Regions from separate parts of the Rhizobium sp. 768_B6_N1_8 genome, predicted to be linked through region 1. Evidence: riboswitches for the same ligand, from Rfam matches in the RefSeq annotation. Region 1 holds a riboswitch; the other holds the start of a gene.
The links. Region 1 has a riboswitch for FMN ahead of ribB (3,4-dihydroxy-2-butanone-4-phosphate synthase). Riboswitches for the same ligand answer to the same signal wherever they lie in the genome.
Positions count from the first base shown of each region.

Region 2: it holds a riboswitch for FMN, as region 1 does, so the genes downstream of both, AB8B33_RS05770 (DMT family transporter) here and ribB (3,4-dihydroxy-2-butanone-4-phosphate synthase) in region 1, are expected to answer to the same signal.

Region 1 is NZ_JBPWPV010000002.1:309,512-316,697, reverse strand. Features, by position in the region: gene AB8B33_RS25720 (ABC transporter ATP-binding protein) at 1-54, shown strand, start outside; gene AB8B33_RS25715 (ThuA domain-containing protein) at 130-915, shown strand; gene AB8B33_RS25710 (Gfo/Idh/MocA family protein) at 927-2,051, shown strand; gene ribB (3,4-dihydroxy-2-butanone-4-phosphate synthase) at 2,219-2,845, opposite strand; FMN riboswitch at 2,963-3,107, opposite strand; gene AB8B33_RS25700 (glucose 1-dehydrogenase) at 3,214-3,996, opposite strand; gene tpiA (triose-phosphate isomerase) at 4,071-4,808, opposite strand; gene AB8B33_RS25690 (SDR family oxidoreductase) at 4,813-5,601, opposite strand; gene AB8B33_RS25685 (sugar ABC transporter ATP-binding protein) at 5,624-7,102, opposite strand; gene AB8B33_RS25680 (sugar ABC transporter substrate-binding protein) at 7,130-7,186, opposite strand, start outside.
Region 2 is NZ_JBPWPV010000001.1:1,123,203-1,130,388, reverse strand. Features, by position in the region: gene AB8B33_RS05775 (esterase-like activity of phytase family protein) at 1-964, opposite strand, end outside; gene AB8B33_RS05770 (DMT family transporter) at 1,061-1,969, opposite strand; FMN riboswitch at 2,053-2,205, opposite strand; gene hupB (DNA-binding protein HupB) at 2,328-2,603, opposite strand; gene lon (endopeptidase La) at 2,811-5,231, opposite strand; gene clpX (ATP-dependent Clp protease ATP-binding subunit ClpX) at 5,634-6,911, opposite strand.

The sequences.
Region 1 (7,186 bases):
TTCGACCAATCCGGACGCGCACTCGAAAAGGTCCCTTTCAAGGGCGCAGCCTGACCACCAATCAAACAAACAGGATCCGACCGCTTCCCATCGGTTCCGGTCCGCTACTTGCTGTGAAGGAGCAAAAACTTGTCTATTCGCACCATCGTCTGGGGTGAGAACATCCACGAAAATACCAACGCCATTGTCCGGGAGATCTATCCTGATGGCATGCACACCACGATCGCCAAGGCGCTGAACACCGATCCGGCGATTTCGGCAACGACCGCCACGCTGCAGGAGCCGGAACACGGCCTGACGGAGGCCCGCCTTGCCGAGACCGATGTGTTGACTTGGTGGGGTCACAAGGACCATGGCGCAGTCTCTGACGTCGTCGTCGAGCGTGTCGCCAAGCGGGTCTGGGAGGGCATGGGCCTTCTCGTGCTGCATTCCGGCCATTTCTCCAAGATCTTCAAGCGGCTGATGGGCACGCCCTGTGCGCTGAAATGGCGCGAGGCGGGCGAGCGCGAGCGTCTGTGGACGATCAATCAGCGCCATCCGATCGCTGCTGGTCTCGGCGAGCATTTCGAGCTGGAAAACGAAGAAATGTACGGCGAGCAGTTCTCGGTGCCGGAGCCGTTGGAAACGGTGTTCATCTCCTGGTTCCAGGGCGGAGAAGTCTTCCGGTCTGGCCTCACCTGGCGCCGCGGCGCCGGCAACATCTTCTATTTCCGTCCCGGCCACGAAACCTACCCGACCTATCACGATGCGAACGTGCAGAAGGTGCTGATCAACGGCGTGAAGTGGGCCTATAACCCGCAGGGCGACCTGAAGAGCATCACCGATGCCCCAAATGTGCCGGTAGAGAAGGCACTGGAGCCGATCGTCGAGCGTGGTCCGAGACTGCATCAAGCCGGCGAAGCCGGTTACCGCTGAGGAGAAGAGCAATGCGTCTACTTGTTCTTGGCACGGGCATGATGGCCAAAAACCAGGTTGCCAACTTCCTCGCCATCGATGGTGTCGAGGTGGTCGGCGCCGTCGACACCGATCGGACCCGGCTTGATGAGTTCGCCGATCATTTCAATATCGGAAAGCGCTTCAGCACGCTCGAGGAAGCGATCGCCTGGGGCGAATTCGATGCCGCCACCAACGTCACGCCTGACCGGATACATCATGCGACGAGCTTGGCGCTGATCGCCGCCGGCAAACACGTCTTCTGCGAAAAGCCGCTGGCAGAAAACTACGCCCATGCGCTTGAGATGACGGACGCGGCTGAGGCCGCCGGCGTCATCAACATGGTCAACCTCACCTATCGCAACGTCGCACCGCTGCAACGGGCGCGCGAGATGGTGTTGGCAGGCGAACTTGGCACCATCCGCCATGTGGAGGCCTCCTATCTGCAGAGCTGGCTGGTGTCCCGCGCCTGGGGCGACTGGCGCACGGAATCGCGCTGGCTGTGGCGCTTGTCCACCGGCCATGGATCGAACGGCGTGCTCGGCGATGTCGGCATTCATATTCTCGATTTCGCCGCTTATGGCGCCGCGACCGATATCGACCATGTCTTTGCGCGTCTCAAGACCTTCAACAAGGCGCCGGGCGGACAGATCGGTGAATATATGCTCGACGCCAATGACAGCTTCACCATGTCTGTCGATTTCGCCAATGGCGCTCTCGGCGTCATCCATGCGACACGCTGGGCGACCGGTCATCTCAACGAACTGAAGCTGCGCATCTATGGCGAAAAAGGCAGCCTCGAAGTCATCCATCGTCCTGACGGCTCAGATCTTCGGGGCTGCTTCGGTGACGATATTGAAAGCGCCACCTGGCGTGACATCGAGGTGCCGTCAGTGCTGACCAACTACCAGCGCTTTGCCGAAGCGGTCAGAACCGGAAAGCAGGACGATCCCACCTTCCGCCATGCCGCCAACCTGCAGAAGGTCATCGACCTCGCGATCGTATCGGAGAAAGAACGTCGGGAGTTCAATCTGCTGGCTTCCGAGAGCCTGGAAGGCACGGCCGGCCAGGAACGCAAGACGGACGATCAGGGACCGGCGCTAGCACTCGTCGTCTGAAGGCATGGTGAAACATCGAAGGCCCGCGTGATCGGGCCTTCGTCGAGCTAATAGCTCACGCTGCTTATCCGTGCCAGAGCGCGAGTGCCTCGTTGCAGACTACACAAACGGCACCCACGCGATCTTGGCTCGCCGTGGCTCTTTTACGCCAGGCCAAGACACGCTTACTAGGCGGCCTTAACAGGCGCTCTCACGCCCCGATAAGCAATGAGATCCTCGATTGTGATCAGATGGAGGCCGTGCCGTTCGGCAAACTGCTCAAGCTCGGGCAGGCGTGCCATCGTGCCATCATCATTGGCCACCTCGCAGATGACACCTGACGGCGACAGGCCGGCAAGCCTTGCGAGGTCGACAGCCGCCTCGGTATGACCTGGACGAGAAAGCACGCCGTTCGGATGCGCACGCAACGGGAAGATATGGCCGGGCCGCGCAAAATCCTCGGGGCGGGACGTCTCGGCAATGAGTGCGCGAACCGTCGCGGCGCGGTCAGCCGCCGAAATTCCGGTCGTCGTTTCAGGAATATAGTCAACCGACACGGTGAAAGCCGTCTTCAAAAGTTCGGTATTGTTGGGGACCATCTGCGGGATCTGCAGCTCGTCCAGCCGCTCGCCTTCCATTGCCACACAGATGAGGCCGCGAGCATAATTCATCATGAAGGCGATCGCCTGCGGGGTGATTGCCTCGGATGCGATGACGAGGTCGCCCTCGTTTTCACGATCACGATCGTCGACGACGACCACGATCTCGCCACGCGCAATCGCGACGATCGCATCTTCGATTTTGGAAATTGCCATCTTCTCTGCCTTTCAAGGGTTAGCCGCAGTGTGCGGCGTACATGGCCTGTCAAAAGCCACCATTTTCCCTTGGGCGAACAAGCATATGAAACACCGCGTGCCGAGCGGTGTCCTCTGCGTTGCTCTCTTCCATCCGGACTATGACCGTCGGCTCCGGCATCTCACCGGATCTGCTGACCCTTCGCTTCCACGAAGGCGCTCGCGGGCTCCGAGTTGCCTCGATACCGCCGGTGGGGAATTGCACCCCGCCCTGAGAACATTACTTAGATAGATGATGAAGGCCTTGTTCTGCAAGAGGTTGGGTGCAGATCTCGCCGCGGGAACTGCCTCGCAGAGGTGAAAGCACCGTTTCCTATTGTCGAACAGAGCTAGGACATGATGAGGCCGCCATCGACATTGATGGTCTGGCCGGTAATGTAGGCTGCATCGTCGCTGGCAAGGAAGGTGACGAGGCCGGCGACGTCTTCGCCGGAACCGGCGCGCTTCATCGGAATGCCTTCGACCCATTCCTTCATCAGTTCGCCGGGGCCGTAATTGCCGAGCAGCTTGCCCCATGCCTGGTCGTTATAGGCCCACATGTCGGTCTCGATGATGCCCGGGCAGAAGGCGTTGACGGTGATGCCGTCGGTGGCGACTTCCTTGGCAAGGCTCTGGGTGATGCCGACGACGCCCATCTTCGAGGCGGCATAATGCGGCGTGTAGATGAAGCCGTCGCGCGCCTGGCCGGAGGCCGTGTTGATGAGACGGCCGCCGCGGCCGTGCTTGCGCATGCGGGCGATCGCTTCCTGGGCGCAGAGGAACACGCCTTTGGTGTTGACGGCCATGACCTTGTCCCACTCGCCCTCGGTCATATCCTCGATGCGGGCGATGGTGATGACGCCGGCATTCTGGATGGAGACGTCGACAGCGCCGAATGCCTGCTCGGCTGCGTCATAAAGGGCCTTGACGCTTGACTTGTCAGTGACGTCGCCAACGAAGGAAATAACCTTGCCGCCATCTGACTTGATCTGTTCTGCCACGCCATGCACGCTGTCTTCATTGGCCGAAACGACGAGATTGGCGCCTTCGCGCGCAAAGCGTTTGGCGATCGCTGCACCGATACCGCGGCTTGCGCCGGTAATGACGACGGTCTTGTTTTCAAAACGTTGCATTCTCTTTTCCTTTCAACGGCGCCGGCGTGAGCGCACCGATCTGCACTGGCGACACTTGTCTCCGCACTCAGAGTTCAAACGGCTGCCGAAATAATTCCTGCGAATTCCGAGGCCTTCAGCGAAGCGCCGCCGACCAGCGCTCCGTCCACATTGCGAAGCCCGAATATCGCCTCTGCATTGGATGCCTTGACCGAGCCGCCATAGAGGATCTTGACCGAATGGCCATCGCTGCCCAGCCGCTCTTCGAGCATCTGCCGGATCGCCGCATGGACCTCCTCAATCTGTTCGTGGGTCGGCACCAGTCCGGTTCCGATTGCCCAGACGGGTTCATAGGCGATGACAAGATTTCGGCTGGTAGCACCCTCGGGGACGGATCCCCGCAGTTGTTCGCCGACGACTTCGATTGCCCGGCCTTCGTCGCGCTCATGGCGTGTCTCACCGACGCAGACGATCGAAATCAAGCCTGCCCGATGCGCGGCAAGCGCCTTCCCCAGCACAATCTCATCGTCCTCGCCGTTCAGGACACGGCGTTCGGAATGTCCGAGGATGACATAGCGCGCACCGAGATCGGCAAGCATTTCGGCAGAAATTTCGCCCGTGTGGGCACCCGACGACTGCGCGTGGCAATCCTGCGCGCCGATGGCGAGATCAGTATCCTTGACCCGCGCCACGGCGCGGTCGATCAGCGTGAAGGGCGGGCAGACGACGATATCGCACGTCGCACTGCCCGTTAGCCCCTTCAGCGCCTCGATCTCAGCTTGGGAGGAGACGAGACCGTTCATTTTCCAATTGCCTGCGATCAGCTTACGCATGTCATCACCAGCAGCAGAAGCCGCCGTCAACGAGCAGATCGACACCCGTCACGAAACTTGCAGCATTCGAGAGCAGGAAGACCGCAGGACCGACCATCTCATCGACACTGGCCATACGCTGCATCGGCGTCTGTTCTTCGAAGAGCTTGGTCTGATGTACCATCTCCGGCCGGGTGTTCATCGGCGTTGCGGTATAGCCCGGCGAAATCGTGTTGACGCGGATGCCGCGCCCGACCCACTCCATGGCGAACGACTTCGACATATGGATCACGCCCGCCTTCGAGGCATTGTAATGGGCCTGGCTCAAACCGCGATTGACGATAACGCCCGACATGGAGGCGATGTTGACGATCGACCCGCGGCCGTTCTTCAACATGGCGCGTGCCTCGGCCTGGCAGGACAGGAAGATGCCCTTCAGGTTGATGTCCATCAGCGTCTGGTACTGATCCTCTTCCATCTCCTCGGCGGGATTAGCGTTGGCGATACCGGCGGCATTGACAGCAAGCGAGAGCGCACCGAGATCGGCTTCGGTGCGGGCGACGGCTTCGGCAAGCGACGATTTACTGGTGACGTCGGCAGCAATCTCGATCGAGCGGCGACCGGCAGCCCTGATATGGCTGGCAGTCGTGGCAAGACCGTCATCAGTGCGGCGATCGAGAAGCGCCACGTCGGCGCCGCACTGGGCAAGACCGATGGCGATCCTTTGCCCGATGCCGCTGCCGGCGCCCGTCACGATGGCAACCTGGCCGCTGAGATCAAATAGTTTAGGTGCGTTCAGAGAGATGTCGGACACCGCTCTTCCTTTCTGTCTTTGCCTAGATTGTCGCCAGTTCCATGACCGAGACGTCGTTCGCCTCGTCACGCTTCAAAATGCCTGCCTGTTTGCCCTGCGCCAGCACGAGAATGCGGTTAGATACGCCGAGAACCTCCTCGAGATCGGAGCTTACGACGATGACCGCGACGCCCTGTTTGGCGAGGTTGACGATGATATCGTAGATGCCGGCGCGGGCTCCGACATCGATACCGCGTGTGGGCTCGTCCAGCACCACGACCTTCGGATCGCGCATCAGCCATTTGGCGATGACGACCTTCTGCTGGTTGCCACCCGAGAGGTCGGAGGCAAACTGCTCCGCACGCCCCTTGACGCCGAATTTCGCCACCGCCTTTTCGGCGAAAACGCGTTTCACGCTCGAAGTGAGCCAGCGCCCGCCAAGCTTGTCGAGATTGGCGTAGATGATGTTCTCGCTGATCTTGTGTGCAACGACGAGCCCTTGATCCTTGCGATCTTCCGGAACCATCACGATGCCCTTGGCGATCGCATCCGCAGGGCTGCGCAGCTTCAGCGCCTCGCCTTCCAGCCGGACCGAGCCGGCGCTGATTGGATCGGCACCGGAAATCGCGCGCACGAGCTCGGTGCGGCCGGCACCGACGAGGCCGGCAATGCCGAGGATCTCGCCCGCGTGAACGTCGAAACTTACATCCCGGAAGGAATCATCCGGCGACGTCAGGCCGGACACTTCGAGCACGGGCCTGCTGGTCGGCTCGGGAAGGGTCGGAAACATGCGATCGAGCGAGCGGCCGACCATGCTTTCGACGATCGTGCGTACCGGCGTCGAACTGTCGGCAAATTCATGGACGCGCTCTCCGTCGCGAAGCACGACGATGCGATCGGTGATCTTTTTGATCTCTTCCATGCGGTGGGAGATGTAGATGATGCCTACGCCCTCGGCGCGGAGCTTGCGCACCTGCTCGAACAGGGCTTCCGTCTCCGCCCCGCCAAGGGCTGCGGTCGGCTCGTCGAGGATCAGGAGTTTTGCATTGAGCGCCAGCGCCTTGGCAATCTCGATCAGCTGCTGGTTGGCGGTCGAAAGACCGGCAACCTTTCGGGTCGCGGGAATGTGCAGGTTCAGCCGTGCGAGCTGTTCCTGGGCGCGGCGGACCATCTGGGTACGGTCGACCACGCCGTTCTTCATCGGCCAACGACCGATGAAGACATTTTCAGCGATTGAAAGATGCGGCAGAAGCTGCAGTTCCTGATGGATCAGCACGACGCCCTTGTCGATCGCCTCGCGTGGAGCGGCCGGGGCATAAGGCTGCCCCAGCCATGTCATCGTGCCCTCGGACGGTGTGCGTGATCCGGCAATGATGCCTGACAGCGTCGACTTGCCGGCGCCGTTTTCGCCGAGAAGTGCCACCACCTCGCCGGGATAGACGTCCAGGTCCACATTTTTCAGAACCTGGAGCGGTCCGTAGCGCTTGGATATGCCCCTCAGGGAAAGAACCGGCTCGGTCACAGCACACCTCCTCGAGATTTTGACTGATTACGGATGGTTGGCGATGAAGCCTGCCACGTTTTCCTTGGTCGTCAGCGTGGCGTC
Region 2 (7,186 bases), on a different contig from region 1:
TGCCGGATTCGAAGAGGACCTTGCCGGTCTTGTCGAAGATGGTGAAGCCGCGCGAACCGCCTTCATAATCGCCTTCGTTGGCGACGACGAGACGGTTGTCGTCCAGCCACTTCACAGCGTCGGGCTCGCGATGGACGCCCTTCTTCTCGCCGGTAAATTTCAGGGCGCCGTCACGCTTGGTGTCGATGCCGGTGAGATCAACGGTGCCGGCGGTGAAATGCGTCTTCACCGTGCCGGTCGCGCCGTCGAGGATGATGATCTCGTTATTTTCCTGCAGGGTCAGGGCGATTTCGTTCTGGCTGTTGAAGGCAACGAATTCCGGCTCCGGATCCTCGGGTGCAACGCCGGCGAGACCGGCCAGGGCAACGTGCTTGATTGTGCCACAATCGACGGTACCGTCGGTCTTGACCTGGAAGACGACGAGGTCGCCTGCCGGCATCTGCGGGATCTTGCCGTCGTTGACATCTTCGTCGCGCTCGTTTTCGATCGCGATAGTGCCGAGCGTCCTATCCTTGTTGAGGGCGATCGAATCAGGCTGGCCGCCGAGATCGCAGGTGGCATCGATCTTCTTACCGGCGATATCGACGATCGCCAGACGGCCTGACGGCTTCTGCTTGCTTTCGCCGGTGTTGACGGCGACGAGCGCCTTGCCGGCTGCAGTCGTGACCGAGGTCGGTTCACCGTCCATCATCAGCGCGCCGCCGGCCTTGGGCGCTTTGGCATCGGTGATGTCGATGAAGCCAATCGCGCCGAGCGGACTGTCGCTGTAGATCAGCGTGTTACCATCCTGCGAAGCGGTAATGATTTCGGCCGAGGTGGCCGAAAGCTTGTCCTTGTCAGCCGGCAGGTTGGTCGCGACCGGGAAAGAGGCGATGCGGTTGAAAACCGGCTCGGCCGCTGCCGGGAAGGCAACGGATGCAAAAAGCATGGCAGCGAGCGCTGCCTTGCGCGAAGACAATGTCATTGAAAATCCCCCAATGTCGAAAAAATCGAACAGAGGTTTTTTGCGGGACTGCCATGACAGACACATGACAGCCTGCGACATTTTGTACGGTTTGCGTCAGGCCGCCTGCCGTTCGCGACGCATCTCGCTGCGCATGATGAAGAGCGACGCGGCGAGGATAAGCGCAGCGCCGAGCCACAGATAACCAGCCGGCGCATAGCCGAAGAAAAGCCAGCCGGCGAGCACGTTCAGCGGCAGCTTCAGGTCGTCGAAAGGCTGCACATAGGCAGCGTCGGCACTGGCATAGGCGAGCGTCAGCAGATATTGCGCCACGACCGTCAGGAGGCCTGCCAGAAGGAAGAGAGCAAGTGCGGCGCCCGTCGGCACCACAAAGCCCGCCGCGAGCGCCAGGCCGCCATTGATCGGCGTCAGCAGCACCAGCAGCCACACGGTGATCGTCTCCGGCTTCTCAATGCCGGTCAGGCTCTTGGTGATGAGCGAAGAGGCGCCCCAAAGCAGGGCCGAGATAACAGGCAGAAGTGCTGCCCAGGTGAAGCTGTCCGACCATGGCTGGAGGATGATCATGGCGCCGATAAAGCCGACACCTGTCGCCATCCAGCGAGTGGGGCCAACACGCTCGCCGAGGAAAAGGCGTGCGCCGAGAATGATGAAGAAGGGCGAGGTCATGACGAGTGCGATCGCCTGCCAGATCGGCACGGAGGCGAGGCCGGAGACCCAAGCCTCGACGCCGAGCGCGGCAAGGACGACACGCACGATATGCCGCCAGGGATAATCCGTGCGCATGGCAGAAAGGCCAACCTTGCGCAGGAAGGGCAAGGAGAAAAGGAAGGCGAAGCCATATTGCCAGAAGGCTGCGGAGGCCGCCGGGAAGGCAAGCTTCATCGTGAGCCATTGGGTGACGACATTGAGGAGCGAGAAGACGACGCCTCCAAGCACCATGAAGGCTGCACCGGCGAAGGCGCGGGAGTGCGAAACTGCAAGGGAATTCTGATTCATGTCTTCCATCCGGAATAGGGACCAAACATAAATCAGGACGCATGAGGCTACAGAACGCAGACGCCGACAGATCCCTGCCCGCGCGCGGCCATGCTCATTCTCTTTCATCCGGACTCTAACCGTCGGCTCCGGAATCACACCGGATCTGCTGACCCTTCCCAAACCAAGGCTTGAGAAGGCGCTCGCGGGCTCAGGCCGTAGCCCTTACCGCCGGTGGGGACTTTCACCCCGCCCTGAGAACATCACCGTCGTAAGACAAAGCGCTGCATGCCGCAAGCGGCGAAAACAAAAAGGGGTCCGGCGATGCCGAACCCCCCTCGAAATCCTGCGCGACCGTTCTCGTTTACGGCCGGCGGACAATCTCGTATCAGCCGTTGACGGCGTCCTTCAGGCCCTTGCCGGGCGTGAACTTCGGCACGTTGCGTGCCGGAATGTCAACTTCGGCGCCGGTCGACGGGTTGCGACCCTTCGTGGCAGCGCGATGAGAAACCGTGAAGCTGCCGAAGCCAGCGAGACGGATGTCGCCCTTGTTCTTCAGCTCGGCCTGCACAACATCAAAAACTGCGTCTACGGCAGATGCTGCGTCAGACTTCGTCAGTCCAGCCTTTTCGGCTACTGCGGACACGAGTTCATTCTTGTTCATGTTTCCACCCCTTTCTAAATGGTTTGAAACAACTCAATCTGTAAGCTAGGCGCAGAAATCGCTTTCATCAGGCCCGCCGAGAACCCAAAAACCCTGCAAATCAAGGAAAAGCAAGCGTCTACATGACGTTTTCACAAAAAAGGCCGGCGTTTCCGCCGGCCTTTTTCAGGATTTGCAACAATTGGGCATAAATGTGGCCGCCAAAGCTCAATGAGCGATGGCTGCACCTGCATCATCGAGCCCTTCGACAGTCGCGATGACGGGCGTTTCCACCGTGCCATCCCACTCGATCGGCTCGGGACGACGGACCAGCGCATGCTTGATCACTTCGCCCATGCGGGAGACCGGAATGATCTCCATGTTGTTCTTCACGTTGTCCGGAATCTCTGCCAGATCCTTGGCATTCTCTTCCGGAATCAGCACCTTCTTGATGCCGCCGCGCAATGCGGCCAGCAGCTTTTCCTTCAGGCCGCCGATCGGCAGGACACGGCCGCGCAGGGTGATTTCACCCGTCATTGCCACATCCTTGTTGACCGGAATGCCAGTCATGATCGAGACGATCGCGGTTGCCATCGCGACACCTGCAGACGGACCATCCTTCGGCGTTGCGCCTTCCGGCACGTGCACATGGATGTCGCTCTTGTCGAAGAGCGGCGGCTGGATGCCGAAATCGACGGCGCGCGAGCGGACGTAAGACGCCGCTGCCGAGATCGATTCCTTCATCACTTCCTTCAGGTTGCCGGTGACGGTCATGCGGCCCTTGCCGGGCATCATGACGCCTTCGATCGTCAGCAACTCGCCGCCAACTTCCGTCCAGGCAAGACCCGTGACCACGCCGACCTGATCCTCACGCTCGGCTTCGCCGTGGCGGAAGCGCGGAACGCCAAGATAATCGTCGATATTCGCTGCCGTGACGTGAACCGACTTCGTCTTGCCCTTGATGATCTCTGTGACCGCCTTGCGGGCGAGCTTCATCAATTCGCGTTCGAAGTTACGGACACCGGCTTCGCGGGTATAATGCTGGCTGATCGCCATCAGGGCATCGTCGCTGACCGAGAATTCGCTCGGCTGCAGCGCATGTTCCTTGATGGCCTTCGGCAGCAGGTGCCGCTTGGCGATCTCGCGCTTTTCGTCTTCGGTGTAGCCGGCGATACGGATGATTTCCATGCGGTCCATCAGCGGAGCCGGGATGTTCAGCGTATTCGCCGTCGTGATAAACATCACGTCCGACAGGTCGTATTCGACTTCCAGGTAGTGGTCCATGAAGGTCGAGTTCTGAGCCGGATCGAGTACCTCGAGCAAAGCCGAAGACGGATCGCCGCGATAATCCTGGCCGAGCTTGTCGATCTCATCGAGCAAGAAGAGCGGGTTGGACTTCTTCGCCTTCTTCATCGACTGGATGACCTTGCCGGGCATCGAACCGATATAGGTGCGGCGGTGGCCGCGGATTTCGGCTTCGTCACGGACGCCACCGAGAGCCATGCGGACATATTCACGGCCGGTTGCCTTGGCAATCGACTGGGCGAGCGAGGTCTTACCGACGCCCGGAGGGCCGACCAAGCACAGGATGGGACCCTTGATCTTGGTGGCACGAGCCTGGACCGCCAGATACTCGACGATGCGCTCCTTGACCTTTTCGAGACCGAAGTGATCGGCTTCGAGGATCTTCTCGGCATTGTTGAGATCGGCCTTGATCTTCGACTTCTTGCCCCAGGGAATACCGAGCAGCCAGTCCAGATAGTTGCGCACGACGGTGGCTTCCGCCGACATCGGGCTCATCTGGCGCAGCTTCTTCAGCTCCGCATCGGCCTTTTCACGGGCTTCCTTGGACAGTTTGGTCTTGGCGATGCGCTCTTCCAGTTCGCTCATCTCGTCGCGGCCTTCCTCGCCGTCGCCGAGTTCCTTCTGGATCGCCTTCATCTGCTCATTCAGGTAGTATTCGCGCTGGGTCTTCTCCATCTGGCGCTTGACGCGCGAGCGGATGCGCTTTTCGACCTGCAGGACCGAGATTTCGCCTTCCATGAAGCCAAGCGCCTTTTCGAGGCGAGCCTTGACGCTGGTGGTTTCCAGCATCTCCTGCTTCTCGGTGATCTTGATCGACAGGTGCGAAGCAACCGTATCGGCGAGCTTCGAATAGTCGTCGATCTGGCTGGCCGCACCGACAACCTCGGGCGAAATCTTCTTGTTGAGCTTCACGTAGCTCTCGAATTCCGACACGACGGAACGCGACAAGGCTTCCAGTTCGACCGGATCGTCATGCGGCTCTTCGAGCACATGGCCGAGGGCTTCGTAGAAATCCTCGCGGCTCGTATAGGTATCGATCTCGGCGCGGGCACGGCCTTCGACCAGAACCTTTACGGTGCCGTCAGGCAGCTTCAGGAGCTGCAGCACGTTCGCAACCGTACCGACGCGATGGATCGCTGACGGGTCCGGATCATCATCGCTGGCGTTGATCTGGGTGACCAGCATGATCTGCTTGTCGGAACCCATGACCTCTTCGAGCGCGCGGATCGACTTTTCCCGTCCGACGAACAGCGGGACGATCATATGGGGGAATACCACGATGTCGCGCAGGGGGAGAACAGGATAGGCGGTGCTGGTGCTCGCTACAGACGTTTTCTTCGTCATTTTTATTCCTTTCCATCGTCCCGTTACCGGGCTCTTTGGCGCGGCCGCTTGGGACCGGCCGGCACTCTCACTTGTTGTTACAAGTGGAGGTTCTGACTACGCTTTTCAAGCCACGTTAACGCCCGCGTTCCACGGTTGTGACAGCTTTATTACATGGAACGCCAACACAATGAAGCGCCTATCTGGAGCGACGCTTACCATTTCCGAACCGCCTAAAATAACAACGCCAGCAACACGCTACGGAATCACAGCATCATTGCCAAGGGTCATCCTTTGCGCAATATCGGCGAAGGCTGTTTTCAACCTTGCCCGCAACTATTATCAGCGCCCGGCACCTGTTTTCAAATAGAAAGGGGCCTGCACAAGGCAAGCCCCTTAAAATAACGGTTCTCAGCTCAAGCTTCAGGCCGAAACGTTTGCCTTCTCGTCCTGGCGGTCGGCGTAGATATACAGCGGACGGGCCGAGCCGCGTGCGACCTCTTCGGAGATGACGACTTCACGAACGCCTTCCAGCGCCGGCAGTTCGAACATCGTGTCGAGCAGGATCTTTTCCATGATCGAACGCAGGCCACGAGCACCGGTCTTGCGGATGATCGCCTTGCGGGCGATTTCGCGCAGCGCGTCCTCGTGGAAGGACAGTTCCACGTCTTCCATCTCGAACAGGCGCTGATACTGCTTGATCAGGGCGTTCTTCGGCTCGGACAGGATCTGGATCAGTGCATCCTCATCGAGGTCTTCCAGCGTCGCCAGAACCGGCAGACGACCGATGAATTCCGGGATGAGGCCGAACTTGACCAGGTCTTCCGGCTCTAGTTCGCGCAGCACTTCGCCGACGCGGCGGTCGTCCTGTGCCTTAACGGTCGCGCCGAAGCCGATCGAGGTCTTCTCGCCGCGAGCCGAAATGATCTTGTCGAGGCCAGCAAAGGCGCCGCCGCAGATGAACAGGATGTTCGTCGTGTCGACCTGCAGGAATTCCTGCTGCGGATGCTTGCGGCCGCCCTGCGGCGGTACGGAAGCAACCGTGCCTTCCATGATCTTCAGAAGCGCCTGCTGCACGCCCTCGCCCGATACGTCACGGGTGATGGACGGGTTGTCGGACTTGCGGGAGATCTTGTCGACTTCGTCGATGTAGACAATGCCGCGCTGGGCGCGCTCGACATTGTAATCCGCAGCCTGCAGAAGCTTCAAAATGATGTTTTCGACATCTTCACCGACATAGCCGGCTTCCGTCAGCGTCGTCGCATCGGCCATCGTGAAGGGAACGTCGATGATGCGGGCGAGCGTCTGGGCAAGATAGGTCTTGCCGCAGCCGGTCGGGCCAACCAGCATGATGTTCGACTTCGCCAATTCGACGTCGCCGTTCTTGGAGGCGTGCGCGAGACGCTTGTAGTGGTTGTGAACGGCGACCGACAGGATCTTCTTCGCCTGACGCTGGCCGATGACATATTCGTCGAGGACCTTGATGATGTCCTGGGGCGTCGGGACGCCGTCACGGGACTTGACCATCGAGGACTTGTTCTCCTCGCGGATGATGTCCATGCACAACTCGACGCATTCATCGCAGATGAACACGGTCGGTCCGGCAATAAGCTTCCGGACTTCATGCTGGCTCTTTCCGCAGAAAGAACAATAGAGGGTGTTCTTACTGTCGCCGCCGTTGCTGCCGCTGACCTTGCTCATATCACTTTCCTTCCAGCACGCCGCATTTCGAACGCGAAATCACGGTCCACTCAATCAGCTCCCTGGCAGCACTCCCTACCCGGAGTTCCTGCCGACAAGGGCTTCAGGGGGTACGAACCGGGCCCAATCAATCATGTCCGGGTACCGGCGGCAACGAATTCCCCTTCGAATGCCGAATGCTATGTCACAAAAATTCAACATAGCATTAATAGTTACTATTAGCGTCTCCGCCGCCAGATGAAACCCCTTGTTCAATCACAAATGGGATAGAACTG